DNA from 4 places in the Brevibacillus sp. FSL K6-0770 genome. Region 2 is predicted to be linked to each of the others. Evidence: riboswitches for the same ligand, from Rfam matches in the RefSeq annotation. Region 2 holds a riboswitch; each other region holds the start of a gene.
What was found. A riboswitch is a leader RNA that binds a small molecule or an ion and turns the genes downstream of it on or off. The one in region 2 is predicted to bind cyclic di-GMP.
Positions count from the first base shown of each region.

Region 1: it holds a riboswitch for cyclic di-GMP, as region 2 does, so the genes downstream of both, NST23_RS08050 (methyl-accepting chemotaxis protein) here and NST23_RS05500 (GNAT family N-acetyltransferase) in region 2, are expected to answer to the same signal.
Region 3: it holds a riboswitch for cyclic di-GMP, as region 2 does, so the genes downstream of both, ggt (gamma-glutamyltransferase) here and NST23_RS05500 (GNAT family N-acetyltransferase) in region 2, are expected to answer to the same signal.
Region 4: it holds a riboswitch for cyclic di-GMP, as region 2 does, so the genes downstream of both, NST23_RS27025 (methyl-accepting chemotaxis protein) here and NST23_RS05500 (GNAT family N-acetyltransferase) in region 2, are expected to answer to the same signal.

Region 1 is NZ_JBBOBQ010000001.1:1,637,346-1,639,545, reverse strand. It holds gene moaA (GTP 3',8-cyclase MoaA) at 1-854, opposite strand, end outside; cyclic di-GMP riboswitch class II at 1,043-1,125, shown strand; gene NST23_RS08050 (methyl-accepting chemotaxis protein) at 1,274-2,200, shown strand, end outside.
Region 2 is NZ_JBBOBQ010000001.1:1,073,991-1,076,190, reverse strand. It holds gene NST23_RS05510 (TrmB family transcriptional regulator) at 1-525, opposite strand, end outside; gene NST23_RS05505 (hypothetical protein) at 631-813, opposite strand; cyclic di-GMP riboswitch class I at 1,008-1,091, shown strand; gene NST23_RS05500 (GNAT family N-acetyltransferase) at 1,404-1,880, shown strand; gene NST23_RS05495 (methyl-accepting chemotaxis protein) at 1,882-2,200, shown strand, end outside.
Region 3 is NZ_JBBOBQ010000001.1:5,611,094-5,613,293, reverse strand. It holds gene ggt (gamma-glutamyltransferase) at 1-1,286, opposite strand, end outside; cyclic di-GMP riboswitch class I at 1,471-1,559, opposite strand; gene NST23_RS26680 (SET domain-containing protein) at 1,806-2,200, shown strand, end outside.
Region 4 is NZ_JBBOBQ010000001.1:5,685,557-5,687,756, forward strand. It holds gene NST23_RS27025 (methyl-accepting chemotaxis protein) at 1-939, opposite strand, end outside; cyclic di-GMP riboswitch class I at 1,012-1,112, opposite strand; gene NST23_RS27030 (methyl-accepting chemotaxis protein) at 1,335-2,200, opposite strand, start outside.

The DNA.
Region 1 (2,200 bases), 560 kb from region 2:
GCAGAAGCGAACAAGCAGTTGTACATTTTGCCCTCTGCGGACAGCCTGGCGCGGGTACAGGTGGAGCAAAAAGCTTGCGTCACAGAAGAAATCAGCCCGATCTCCTGATCCCCGTCCTCGTAGCGATAGCGCGAAGCGACCTCCCCGAAGTAATTTGCCTCGATCGGAACAAGCGGCATCTCCTGGTGAATCATGCGGACGATTTCGCTGGACGGCACGACCTGATCCAGCTTCCAGCCATTGGAGTTTCCGACATCCATAAATTCAATGAAGCGCAAAGTATGCCCCTGCTCGCGGAAGTATTTGGCCATCGGCAAAATATCTTGGTCATTCACTCCCCGCTGCACGACCATGTTGATTTTCACGCCAAGACCTGCTTCAGCCGCCGCCCGTATGCCGTCCAGCACAGCTTCTACCGGATAGCCCCTGCCGTTCAATGTGCCGAACCGCTCGTTGTCCAGACTGTCGAGACTGACTGTCACGCGGTCAAGTCCTGCTTCCTTCAGAGCCTGCGCGTGGCGGACGAGCAACGAACCGTTGGTGGTCATAGCGATGTCGTGAATACCTGCTACTTTTTTTATCATTTCAATTAACACAGGCAAGCCTCTGCGCATGAGCGGCTCTCCGCCTGTAATTCTGATTTTCTGGACGCCAAGCGAGGCGAAAATGTCGGTCAGTCGAACAATCTCTTCAAATGAAAGCAGCTTGTGCTGCGGCAAAAACTCAAAGTCCGGTCCAAAAATTTCCGCAGGCATGCAGTATCTGCAACGAAAATTGCATTTGTCTGTCACGGAAATACGCAAATCGCGGAGAGGGCGATTTCGTGTATCAACGAGTGGCGACTGCTCTGGCATTGGCTGTCACTCTCCTTTTTCCTAGCGTATCATATCCACGATCGGGCGTAATAGCTTTCCTGCACTTTCGCCTGGTTGTTCCTATGCAAAACCATAATATTTTGCTTGAAAGTGTAAATAGCTCATTTTTGCTATTCCCTTTTTGAATTAATATAAGCTAATATGACTATATATTGTGAAATTGTATAACTGAAAGTGGAAGCGATGATCAGCGATTTGTATGTGGGCACTTGAATGGCTGGGAGTGAGTAGTGCAACCGACCCTATTATTGCTGTAGGGTCGGTTTATTTTATCCCAGAACATTTGTCGTGTCCACTATCGCCAATTCACTCACCAAAGCACCATTGACGTATGCTCTCTTCCCCCGTTTTGAAGCGAACGACTAAAAAAGAGAAAAGCAAAGAATCCGGAGGTCTGCATGCAATTTTTTACGAAGAAAACAAAGCCATGGACAGAGTACGTAAAATCCTCTCACACGACTGACATCGATCAAGTAGGAGAACGAGTAAAGGAGCGCTTGTCCTTTTTAGGGGTGGATCAAGACACGCTCGCCCATGTCAAAAATGCTGCCGAAACGCTTTCGCCCTTTAAAGCGAAGATTGTCGACCAATTTTACGGCGCAATCACGGCTGTTGATCAATTGCAAAAACTGATTCTCGACCACTCAACACTAGGAAAATTGAAACACACATTGGAGTTGTATCTTGAACAGTTTCTGCAGGCGAATGTGGATTACGAATACGTGAAGACGAGAATTGTGATTGGACAAGTTCACAGCCGCATTCATCTGACAGCCGATCATTTTATCTCCGCTCATCATATGTTGATTCAGATCATGACATCGATCTTGATGGAAAAATGGAGCCATCAGCCGCATCAAATGATGCAAATGGTCACATCCGTCCAAAAACTGGCAGCGTTCGATCAGCAACTGATCGTGGAAGTATATATGGAAGAGACGTTCAAATCATTTTTGTTCGGCATCTCCGACATGTTGAATCATATGACACAGCTCGATACGACCAAACAGCTCATCTCGGGCATGGACGAACAAATTGAGGAAAGCCACAGCGTGACAGCAGCTACGGAAGAAATGAGCGCTTCCATTCAGGAAGTGGCCAACCACGCTATCAAGGTGGCGGAAGGAACGGACGATGCCGTCCACTCCGCAGAACAGAGCAGGCAGATCATCAATGCCGCACTGGGAGACATCCGGCAAGTCGGGCGCGTCTTCGAAGAGGTCATGGGCCGCGTCAACAAGCTCGATCAGGAGATTCACCAGACCCAGGATGTCGTGCATATTATTCGGGAAATCGCCGAGCAAACGAATCTGCTCGCCCTCAAC
Region 2 (2,200 bases):
GTGATACGTCGTTCCCACCCGCGTCTGTGCTTGCCCAAACAGCACGGTAAAAACAGAAATGCCTGCCTCTGTGCACGCATCTACACTTTCCTGGATAGCCGGCACCTGCGGCTCCCAGATCGACAGCCATACTTCTCCTGTCGCCTGCTTGATCATTTGCCGCATCTCCGTCAGCACCAGTTCGTCGCCGCTGATCCGGCGAATCACATCGACTTCTTGCTCAGACTCCAAAGCGGACAAGCTTTTTTCCAAATAGTCGAAGGACTGCTCGAACTGTCCACGCAATCTGCGAATCAACTCTCTGGCCGCAAGCGGCGCGTAAGTCACAGGCTCTGAAGGCACCGTATAGACCGCCCCTTTTTCCAGCAGCTTGCCTATGACCTCGTAAATCATCGAGCGCGGTACGCCGGAGCGCTTGCTGATTTCGTATCCGGTAATCGGGGAATGCTTCAACAAGCCAATGTAAGCCTTGCACTCGTATTGGGAAAAACCGAGCTTTTGCAACTCTTTGTAAATGTCGTCCATATCGTCCTCTTTAGTCGTTAGTCTTATACTCACTATAATGCCTCTCCCGCCAAACATGCAACAAAAAAAGCCCTCGGCATTCGAGAGCTTTTTTCACACATGCTGTTAAGCGATTTCTTTCACTTTAATATAAGAAACGTTTCGCACATTGATGACGATATCGTCGTACTGGAGCCATCCATCTTTCTGGTTGGCGACCATCTGGATGATCTCTTCCGGTTCTGTCGTCTCAATGCGGATCACTTCTCCCCCTGAAAAGTGAAATTCGATTGTTTTCGTCTCTGCCATCCTCTCATCCCTCCTCTTCTCTCTATCTTTATCGGATGGATGGTAAAATTTTGTTACGCTACTCTTACCGTTACCTTAATTCTGACTATTTTTATAAAGAATTGGTTATTTTTACCCTACCAAAACTTGACAAGACTGTTTCTTTTGGATTATATTTTGCATGATTCGACATGACTATACATTTTTCGCAAACTGAATGACAAAGGCAAAGTCATCGAAAGGTGGCGACGCAAAACCACGGGTCTAAAGTCTTCGACCATGACAGCCGGGTTGCCATACATCATGTGCGTAATTGTGCGATGATGGTGACTGAAGGCTGTTCCCGTGTGTGGAATGGCCTTTTTTGTGTGAAAAACGTCTCGACGTTTTTCAAGAAATTGGATGTGGCCGCTTGCGGTCAACAAAACGGTCATGGCCGTTTTGTGTGCAATCTCATAGAAAGGAGGCGCCAGTCCATCTATCAACAGTAAACTTGTACATGAAAAAACAAAAGAGAGATAAAAATGGAGTGGAGTATTATGTACAAACTGGTTGATTCAGTAGAGTCTTTGGCGAGTTTTCACCAAATCAAGGAGAGCGTTTGGACCTCCATGGGCTTTGAAATGGAATACGTCAAAAATGGTTCCGATGCTTATTTGCTATTGTCAGAAGATGACGAAGCAGGCGGTACTTTTGAATTTACGCCACATGAAAAATCTTCTGCTTTTCTCCGCAATTTGTTTCAGGACGTGTTGAGCGCCGATATGAAAGTGGTGGAAGTAGACAGTTTCGCTGTCTTGCCGAAATACCGTGGAAAACTGGGACGTTGGGGCGTTGCCCTCATGATCGATTATGCTGAAAAACACGGTTATACGCATGCAGTCGGTTTAGCAGACCCGGCTTTTTTTCAGTTGATTAATACAAAATACAACGTCAAAGCGACACAAGTGAAGGATATGGTCTATTACAAAGGGGCGAACGCCATCCCGACCATTTTTCACCTGCAGGAAGCCTATACGAGCAAGGACCATCCCGCATTTTCCTGGTATCAAACGCTTTGCAAACAAATAAAAGTTGAGGTTAGCTGACATGGAACTTTTACAAAGAAGAAATAATTGGGTCGTCATTGTTTTTGCAAGCATCATTACCGTGGTGCAAATCGTGAATCTCATCATGGGAGTGCCGATTTCCTTCGTCTTGACTGTGCTCGGTATTTTGTACGGAGTGCTGGCGCCGTTCGCGTATTTGTCCAATCGTCCGGCGTGGCGCGACAAAATGGCTCCATTCATGAAGTTTTTCAACTTCGCGGTAATCGGCATCTTCATGTTCATAATTACCGGGCTTGATCCTTGGCTGGTCAATATTATGACCATCATGTTCTTCGTAGCCGTCATGGGGATTTATCAGG
Region 3 (2,200 bases), 4.5 Mb from region 2:
AGAGAGAAGTAGCTTCCACGGTTTTGCAACAGGACGCCAGTATCTTTTGCTACGATACCGGAACCCCAGTCAAAATAGTGGCTCTGGATGATCGAAACGGCGTTGCCGTCCTTGTCCACGACGCCAAACCAAGTAGTGTCCCCTTTTGGATCGAGCGGCTCTACTGCTTTTGCCGCTTGCTTCATATCGATGCGTGCAGCCAAATCTTTGCCGTGTTGCTTGGACAACAGCTCGTCCACCGGAATGTCGACGAAAGCAGGGTCTGTCAGCCATTTGTCACGGTCGGCAAAAGCTTGCTTGGTGGCTTCTACAATCGTGTGGTAGTAGTCCGGCGTCCCTTCGCCCATGCTCTTGAGGTCGAAGTTGTTCAACACGTTCAAGATCGAGAGCGAAGCCATGCCCTGGGAGTTGGGCGGTACGTTGTAAGCCTTGTAGCCGCGGTAGTCGACTGTAATCGGTTCTGCCCATGTGGAGGTGTGTTTTTCAAAGTCTTTCAAGGTGAGCAGCCCGCCGTTTTTCTGCATATCCGCTACGATTTTTTTGGCGACTTCGCCTTTGTAGAATCCGTCTGCTCCTTTTTTCGCAATGATTTGCAAAGTTTTGGCCAGGTCCTTTTGCTTGAGGATTTCGCCAGGCGCATACGGCTCTCCGTTCGGCTTCAGGAAGGTTTTGCGGAACCCTTCAAAGCGCTGGAGGTTTTTCAAATCGTTATCGTTCGGATCGATGGCGTATTTTGTCCAATAAACCTGGTTCGGTGAGACGGGATATCCATTTTCAGCGTATCCGATCGCCGGTTCAAGCAGCCTGTGCCACGGAAGCTTGCTGTTGCCCATGCTTTTGTGCGCGTAGTTGTACGCTTCCCACCAGCCGGAAACAACGCCTGGCACCGTATTGGCAGACTCGTAGCCGCGGGAAGGAATTTTTTCGTAGCCTTTGCCTTTGTAGTAGTCGATCGTTGCTTTTTCGCCAGCTCGTCCGCTGCCGTTCAACGCTTTCAGTTCCTTGGTCTTGGCGTTGTAGATGAGCCAGAAGTTATCTCCGCCGATCGTTGTGTAATGCGGGTAGACGACGGCGAGAGTAGAAGCGGCTGTGATGGCGGCATCTACAGCGTTGCCGCCGTCTTCCAATGTTTTCAGGGCTGCTGCTGTAGCCAGATAGTGTGGTGTTGTTACCATTGCGTTTGGCGACATTGATGTTGGCCGATTAGCTGCTTGAACCGGAGACAGGGTTGCCAGGCCGATTGCAGTAGTCAATGCGACAGTAGAAAGTTTCTTCCAGAATGACATCGTATGAAGCCTCCTTGTATGTTTGATGAACGATTCCAACAATCCGACAGCTTTTCGCAGCCTCACCTCCTTAACTGAAAATGAATATTTTTACACATAAATACATAAATGGACAAAAATAGACAATTGTTGCGCAAAAAAAGACCAATGATATAGGATCATTGGTCTTGTCCTACACCAATACTTCGGTAGCTGGCTGGCGTGCCCGCTTGTGCGGAGGTAGCCCCTCTAGCTTTGCGTCGCCGGATTTCCCCGGGTTTGCCGTTTCGATATCAATGGGTAACGCATCCAGTTGATAATAGAAAACTGATTCAATTGTTACAGGAAAATTTTCCTAATCATCCGTTTGTCAATAATATAGACTATTTGTCGATTGGGGTAAATAAGAAAAATTTTTTTAATCTAGAAAAAAAGGGAGGAACAGGGAGTTGTGTGTTTTTCCCGACATTCACACACCACTATTGGCCGAACTGCTTATGATGGTAAAAACGCACATTTGCCAAGGAGTGAATCAAGGCCATGATGCATCCCGATACGGAGCTTCGCTATATCAACGATGAAATCGGGTACGGTGTTTTTGCGACAAAATTGATCCCGAAAGGCACGATTGTCTGGGCACAGGATGACCTGGATCAGGTATTGGACCCGGCATATGTGGAAAAACTGGACCCATTGAGAAAGCAGGATGTGCAGAAGTATTCCTTCAAAAATCAGTTTGGAAAATACATCTTGTGCTGGGATAAGGCCCGATTTGTGAACCACAGCTTCCATGCGACCTGCGTGGCGACGATGTACGACTTGGAGCTGGCTGCCAGAGACATTTTGCCGGGGGAAGAGCTGACCGATGATTACGGTACGCTGAATCTGGATGAACCGTTTGATTGCTTGCCGGAGCCGGGCACGAATCGATCGCG
Region 4 (2,200 bases), 4.6 Mb from region 2:
GACCACTTGGTTCAGACGCTGAATCGGTTTCACCAGGCGAACAGACAGCCAGTATACGAAAATGATCCCGAGCGCCAACACAACCAGTGAAATCGCAAGCAGCTTGATCGACAGCTCATTTACCGGAGCGTGCAAATCTTTGACCGGAGCCGTGATGAATACGCCCCAGTTCAGTTTCGTCGATGCGTATGAGGAGAACTGCGCTGTTTGCTCCTGCTGGTATTGAATAATTCCATGCCCGCCTTGCTGCGTCGCTTCAAATGCCGTTTTCAGCTCGGGAATGTCGCTTTCCAGCACGGATTGCTTCAAAATAAACTCGCTATTCGGATGCCAGATATACGTTCCTTTTTTGCTGACGAGAAAAGCATAGCCGCTGTGCCCGAATTTCTCTTCAGAAACCGTTTTTTGAATCTCATTGATTGGGATAGTAGAGCCGACATAGCCGTATTGGCGGTTGTCTTTCATCAATGGCAAGATGACCGTCACAATGTTATTGCCTGTCCGTTGGGAAACAACCGGCTCGGATACGATGATTTTCCCTTCGCCTTTTCCTGCTTCCTGAAAATGCGGACGGTCGGAAGGATTGGTTTCCTCTCCTTTGAAGTTGATGACCTTTTTGCCGCTCAAGTCATAGGAAAAGAAAAACGTTTCAAACTCAGGGTTTTTCTTTTGCGCTTCCTGAATCAGCCTCAAGTCATGCTCGAAATTGTTGTCTGAGGACATCATCTCCCCGACTGTTTCCACGATTCCGATTTTTTCCTGGAAGAAGCTGTCGATACGGATGGATAGATTGCTGGCTGTCAGTTCCGCTTCTTTGTCCAGGCTCGATGATAGCAATTGCGAAGAGCTGTAGTAGCTGGCCCCGCATACCGTGCCCAAGCTGATGATCAAAAGCAGGCACATAACGACAATTAACTTTTTCTTTAGACTTGATTCCATCACACGGTGTACCTCCTATCCTTTTTTTCACAACAAAAAAGACTGCCACCCGGACAGCCTTTTTGCGTTCGGCATGGCAACCCGGCTATCGTAGCAGCAGAGAAATGCAATCTGCTTGCCTTAGACCCGTGGCTTTGCGTCCCTGCCTTTCAACAGGTTTGCCTTTGTCATTTTTTGTCGTATTTTGTTTATAAATTTACTATAGCACACGAAAGTAAAAATGTGGGTTAACTTTCAAATAATGCCTTGGATTTTTTTCCACACGAAATCTTTACCCGATTTGTTTGATAGCTAAACTACTTTTCTTGCATAAAATTACAAAAAAGCCCCTCCAAGTAAACCATTGTGCGCTTTTCACGCCATGTCTACTTAAAGGGGATGCTATCAGATCATAGCTACTTCCCAGACTCCACAGCCAAGCTGCTTAACGTATCGGTAAGCAGCTCCAACTCTCTAAAGCTTGCCACAATTTGTTCAATCCGTTCTGTTTGTTCGTCTACACTCGCCAATACTTGCTCTACAGACGCACTCGATTGTTCCGTTACGCTATAAATCTGGGTGATTTCATCCACAATCCGCAGCGAGCCATTCTCCAACGCATGAATGAGCGTCTCAACCTCGCCCGCTTGAATCACAACGCTATTCGCGTTATTTGTAATTTGTTTTAGTATGGATTCTGTGTGCTGCGCAGCGTTTTGACTGTCTACAACAGCGGCTTGTCCGGTAATGATTTGCTTGGCAAGGTCGCTTGTCTTATTTTGGATATCCACCAATATGCCTGCTATTTCTTCCGTCGATTGCTGTGAATGGACAGCCAGCTTCCTCACTTCATCAGAAACCACGGCAAAACCCCGCCCGTGCTCTCCCGCACGCGCTGCTTCGATGGCAGCATTCAAGGCCAGCAGGTTGGTTTGGTTGGAGATCTCGCTAATCTTGGAAAGAACAGAACCGATTTGCTGATTTCGTTCATGAAGCTCGTTCATCAACGTCACGGTTTTATCGATGATCGTACTGATATGAGCCATTTGTTTCGTTAGCGTCGACACCTGTTCATTTCCTTCTTCCGTTACCTTCACAGTCGCTAATGTTAAATCTTTCATGCGCTGCGAACTGGCGGCTACTCGCTGAACTCCATGATTTGAATCTTGTACGGAGTTGGAGATATCGCCGACACTTGCTGCCTGCAGTTGCACGCCTTTAGCCACCTCGGAAAAAGACGTCAATACTTCCCGAGAGACGCGTTCCGTAAAAAGGACATTAT